Linked DNA regions of Allochromatium vinosum DSM 180. The protein of the gene in region 2 interacts with the protein of the main gene of each other region in a pairwise test. Links are inferred from orthologs where the notes say so. Each region holds a gene or a part of one and is shown on either strand. Other genes may lie near its edges.

Region 1 (2,945 bases), 1.4 Mb from region 2 along the record:
CTGGAGGTCGACGATCTGGTGCTGGCGCAGTTGAGTTCGAGCTATGCGGTGCTCGGCGAGGACGAGAAGGAGCTGGGCGTGTGCGTGGTCGACATCGGCGGCGGGACCACGGATCTGGCGGTCTTCACCGATGGCGCCATCCGGCACACGGCCGTCATTCCGATCGCCGGCGATCAGGTCACCAACGACATCGCCGTGGCACTGCGCACGCCGACCCAGCACGCCGAGCAGATCAAGATCCAGCACGCCTGCGCCCTGACCCAACTGGCGGCCAATGGAGACAACATCGAGGTGCCGAGCATCGGTGACCGGCCGCCGCGGCGGCTCTCGCGCCAGACCCTGGCCGAGGTCGTCGAGCCGCGCTACGAGGAGTTGCTGACCCTGCTGCACAACGAGTTGCGTCGCAGCGGTTTTGAGGACGTGATCGCCGGCGGTGTGGTCCTGACCGGCGGCAGCGCCAAGATGCGCGGACTGATCGAGCTGGCCGAGGAAGTGTTCCACATGCCGGTGCGGCTGGGGGTGCCCAATCGCGTGCTGGGTCTGTCGGAGGTCGTCGACAATCCGGCCCATTCCACGGGCGTGGGGCTTTTGATGTATGCACGTCAGCATCGCTTCTCGCGTCGTCCGGAGCCGTCCGACACTCCAGGGTTGAAGGGAATGCTGGTTCGTTTGCGCCATTGGTTCCAAGGGAATTTCTGATTCGATCGATGGGGGCAACTCCCTATCGAGACCGGTTCGAGTTTGTTGGTCGGTCGGTGCGTGTCGAGCGCGTCGACCGAGTCGGGGGGGTCGTTGGACGTGAGTCCACGGCTAGAATTCAAGGTTTATGGTGGCGCATGGGGTGCGCCTGGGAGCAGATCAAATGTTTGAATTGATGGATACTCACAGTCAGAATGCCGTCATCAAGGTCATCGGTGTCGGTGGTGGTGGCAGCAACGCGGTCAATCACATGGTGGCCTCGACCATCGAGGGCGTGGACTTCATCTGTGCCAACACGGATGCACAGGCACTGCGTCACTCCAACGTCAAGACCATCCTGCAGCTGGGCGCCGGCATCACGAAGGGACTGGGCGCGGGCGCCGATCCGGACGTCGGTCGGCACGCGGCGCTCGAGGATCGCGACCGCATCCAGGAGGCCCTGGAGGGAGCGGACATGGTGTTCATCACCGCCGGCATGGGCGGCGGTACGGGCACGGGTGCCGCGCCCATCGTGGCTCAGGTCGCCAAGGAACTCGGCATCCTGACCGTCGCCGTGGTCACCAAGCCCTTCCCCTTCGAGGGCACCAGACGTCGACGCATCGCCGAGGAAGGCATCACGGAGCTGGCCCAGCACGTCGACTCGCTCATCACCATCCCCAACGAAAAGCTGCTGGCGGTGCTGGGCAAGGACATGAGCCTGCTCGACGCCTTCAAGGCCGCCAACGACGTTCTGCTCAACGCCACCCAGGGCATCGCCGAACTCATCACCTGTCGCGGTCTGATCAACGTCGACTTCGCCGACGTCAAGACCGTCATGTCCAACATGGGCGTGGCCATGATGGGTACCGGCTCGGCGCGCGGCGAGAACCGCGCGCGCGAGGCCGCCGAGGCCGCCATCAAGAGTCCGCTGCTGGAAGACATCGATCTGGCCGGCGCCAAGGGCATCCTGGTCAACATCACCGCCGGCATGACCCTGACCATCGGCGAGTTCGACGAGGTCGGTAACACGGTGCGCGACTTTGCCGACGACGACGCCACCGTGGTCGTGGGCACCGTGGTCGATCCGGAGCTGGAGGACGAACTGCGCGTGACCGTGGTGGCCACCGGACTCGGCGACCGGCGCGTCAAGGTCAAGCGCACGGCGGGCGAGCCGGCGATGCGCCTGATCACGGGGGACTCGGACAGCTCAGCCCCGGATTATCGTGAGATGGATCGTCGTCCGGCCATCTATCGCAAGGGGGGAGCGACGCCCGCCGCGTCCGACAAGAGCGAAGACAACGACCTGGATTACCTGGACATCCCGGCGTTCCTGCGTCGTCAAGCGGATTGATCAGGACTTTCCCTGTATCGATAACTCTAGGCAAAACAAAGTCATCCTGCTTTTTTTGTCGTCGAGCTTGAAAAAATTTCGGGAAAACCCTAATATGATTATCGCCAGCGCCTCTTTGTCTGGGGGCGTGGGGCGATATCAGAAGGATCCGAGGCGTTGATGCCCGTGTCCGAGTCGAACGGCTGGCCGATCGCCTGACGGCCGTCGTGGATTGCGATGGGAGATCCCGAATCGATGCTCAAGCAGCGCACATTGAAGAACGCCATCCGTGCGACCGGGGTCGGCCTGCATACGGGCGAGAAGGTCGAGCTGACCCTGCGCCCGGCTGCGCCCGATACGGGGATCGTCTTTCGTCGCATCGATCTGGATCAACCTGTCACCATCGCCGCCACGCCCTTCAACGTCGGCGATACGCGGTTGTCGACCACCCTGGTCAATGGCGATGTGCGGGTCTCGACCATCGAGCACCTGCTCTCGGCCTTCGCCGGTCTGGGGATCGACAACGCCTATGTGGATCTGGCCGCCGCCGAGGTGCCGATCATGGACGGCAGCGCTGCGCCCTTCGTCTTTCTGCTGCAATCGGCGGGGATCGAGGAGCAGTCCAAGGCCAAGCGCTTCATCCGCATCAAGCGCCCGGTCGAGGTCCGCGACGGCGACAAGTTCGCGCGCTTCACGCCCTATGACGGCTTCAAGGTGAACTTCTCGATCGAGTTCGACCATCCAGCCTTCCAGGCGCGCTCGAATCAGGCCGAGATCGATTTCTCGACCGCGTCCTTCGTGCGTGAGCTGAGTCGGGCCCGGACCTTCGGTTTCCTGCGCGACATCGAGGCGCTGCGCCAGCAGAATCTGGCCCTTGGCGGCAGTCTGGACAATGCCGTGGTGGTCGATGAGTACCGCATCCTCAACGAGGAGGGTC
Region 2 (2,910 bases):
CGAAACGCTGGAAGCCGAGGTCCGCACGCTGGAGCAGTCGCGTCAGCGCGCCGAGCAGGCGGTCCAGGCCAACCAGCGCGGACTGGACACCGTGCGGCTGGAGCGTCAGGAGCGTCTGGTCCGCCAGCGCACGCTGGAGGAACAGTTCGCCGAACTCGGCGCCAGTCAGGGCGCGATCCTGGAATCACTCGATCCGGCGGCGACCGAGACCGTCTGGCAGGAGGAACTGAGCAAGGTCGCCGCGCGCATCCAGCGTCTGGGCGCGGTCAATCTGGCGGCGGTCGATGAATTCAAGGAACAGTCCGAGCGCAAGACCTACCTCGACGCCCAGCACGACGACATCGCCCGTTCGCTGGAGACCCTGGAGCAGGCGATCCGCAAGATCGATCGCGAGACCCGCAGCCGCTTCAAGGAGACCTATGATCAGGTCGATCAGGGCTTCCAGCAGCTCTTTCCGCGTCTGTTCGGCGGCGGACAGGCCTATCTGGAACTGACCGACGAGGATCTGCTCGAAACCGGCGTCAGCGTCATGGCACGCCCGCCCGGCAAGCGCAACGCCAGCATCCATCTGCTCTCGGGCGGCGAGAAGGCCCTGACCGCCGTGGCGCTGGTGTTCGCCATCTTCCAGCTCAACCCGGCGCCCTTCTGTATGCTCGACGAGGTCGACGCCCCGCTCGACGATGCCAACGTCGGGCGTTTCTGCGAACTGGTGCGCGCGATGTCGGACCAGGTGCAGTTCATCTTCATCAGTCACAACAAGGTGACGATGGAGATCGCGCATCATTTGATGGGCGTGACCATGCACGAGCCGGGTGTGTCGCGTCTGGTCAGCGTCGACGTCGACGAGGCGGTGCGTCTGGCGGCGGTGGCCTGAGAAACGATCTCGGGCGATACAGCCCGAACCGGCATTGTTATACTTGCGCCCTTACAGCTTAAAAACCCACTAAAAAACCAACACACGAATGGACGCCAGCACCATCCGCCTGATCCTGATCGTCATTGGAGCCATCCTGATCGTGGCGCTCTATCTCTGGGAGCGTCATCGCGAGCGCCAGGGGGGCTATCACGACGACTACGAAGACGATTATCTGGTCGAGGACGAGGGCGCGGACGAACCCTATGGCGTGCGTCCGAGCCGGCATGATCCCGCGCCCGACCGCTACGAAGCCGCCGAGCCGCCGCCCGTGCAAGAGCCGCCTGCGGCCAAGCCGGCGCGATCCAAGTCCTGGTTGCGGTCGCGCATCAGCCCGGAACCGGACGTCGAGTCGAGTCCCGAGCCCGGTCGGGTGGAGCGCATGCGCGAGCCTGAGCCGATGCCGGATGAGGCCGAGGACATCCCGGAGCCGAAGACGACCAAACCGGCCAAGGCAGCTCCAGCCGCTTCTTCGGCGCCCAAGGCTCCCAAACGCCGCGAGGTCTCGGTGTCTGATCCGCTGCTGATCCAGTTGAGCGTCAGCGCGCGCCGTTATCCCTTCAAGGGTCCGGAGATCCTGGAGGTAGCTGCCGGTTGCGGACTCTATCCGGGCGAGATGGACATCTTCCACTGTCTCGACGAGTTCGAAGACGAGACCCGGGTCTATTTCAGTATGGCCAACATGGTCAAGCCGGGGCGCTTCCCCTTCGATGAGATGGACGGCTTTTCGACCCCCGGACTGGTGCTCTTCGCTCAGTTGGAGGGCGATCCCGAAGACATGACCATCCTCGACGAGATGGTGGCCACGGCGCGCAAGCTGGCCCTGTCGCTCAATGGGGACGTGCTCGATGCGGCACGCCGGCCGCTGACCGTCAAGAAAGAGGAAGAGCTGCGTCAGGCCGTGACCGACAACGAACTACGCTGGAAACGGACCCGGCGGCGGTGACGTCCTCCGCCATCACCCAGCGCATCGAGGCGCTGCGCGCCGAGATCCGCTATCACAATCATCGCTACTACGTACTCGACGATCCTGAGATCCCGGACGCCGAGTACGACCGCCTGTTCGCCGAGCTCCAGCAGCTGGAAGCCGAACACCCCGCTCTGATCACGCCCGATTCGCCCACCCAGCGCGTCGGCGCCGAGCCGCGTCCGGAGTTGGGCGAGGTTCGGCACGCTGTCCCCATGATCTCGCTCGACAATGCGATGAGCGATGAGCGGCTGGTGGAGTTCCATCGTCGTCTCACGGTTGCGCTGCCTGAATTCGATCCTGTGCTCTACACCGCCGAGCCGAAGTTCGACGGGCTGGCGATCACGCTGCGCTATGAATCCGGGGTGCTGGTGCTGGCCGCGACCCGTGGCGACGGCACGCGCGGCGAGGACGTGACCCACAACGCGCGGACCATTCCGAACGTGCCGTTGCGGCTTCTCGGTGAGGACTGGCCCGAGGTGCTGGAGGTGCGCGGCGAGGTCTACATGCCGCGTGCCGGATTCGACCGGCTCAACGCGCGTCTGGAGGAACGCGGCGAGCGTCCCTTCGCCAATCCGCGCAATGCCGCCGCCGGCAGTCTGCGTCAGCTCGATCCGCGCGTCACCGCCCGTCGGCCGCTGCGTTTCTGCGCCTATGGCTGGGGCGAGATCGCGGGCGAGCCGGGCGAGAGTCAGTTCGAGATGCTCCAGCGTCTGGCTGGCTGGGGGCTGCCGATCTCGCCCGAGCTACGGCAGGTGGCGGGACTCGATGGCTGTCGCGACTATTTCGAGGCTTTGGGACGGCGGCGCGCGACGCTCGATTACGACATCGACGGCGTGGTCTTCAAGCTCGACCGGCTGTCGGCGCAGACGGCGCTCGGGGCCACGGCGCATCATCCGCGCTGGGCCATCGCGCGCAAGTTTCCGGCTCAGGAGGCGCTGACCGAGGTCGAGGCGGTCGAGTTTCAGGTCGGGCGCACGGGGGCCGTGACGCCGGTGGCGCGGCTGCGTCCGGTGCAGGTCGGCGGGGT

What was found. The genes of interacting proteins can lie anywhere in the genome.
Region 1: the proteins of zipA (region 2) and ftsZ interact in binary tests that used the Escherichia coli proteins (3 or more experiments, as listed by UniProt). The link is inferred for Allochromatium vinosum DSM 180 from one-to-one orthologs.

What each region holds. Positions count from the first base shown.
Region 1 is NC_013851.1:145,410-148,354, forward strand. It holds ftsZ (cell division protein FtsZ), read left to right. Parts: upstream 1-862; coding sequence 863-2,029; downstream 2,030-2,945. Other genes in the region: ftsA (cell division protein FtsA), read left to right, coding at 1-699; lpxC (UDP-3-O-acyl-N-acetylglucosamine deacetylase), read left to right, coding at 2,264-2,945. UniProt on the Escherichia coli protein: Essential cell division protein that forms a contractile ring structure (Z ring) at the future cell division site. The regulation of the ring assembly controls the timing and the location of cell division.
Region 2 is NC_013851.1:1,526,481-1,529,390, forward strand. It holds zipA (cell division protein ZipA), read left to right. Parts: upstream 1-962; coding sequence 963-1,859; downstream 1,860-2,910. Other genes in the region: smc (chromosome segregation protein SMC), read left to right, coding at 1-874; ligA (NAD-dependent DNA ligase LigA), read left to right, coding at 1,856-2,910. UniProt on the Escherichia coli protein: Essential cell division protein that stabilizes the FtsZ protofilaments by cross-linking them and that serves as a cytoplasmic membrane anchor for the Z ring.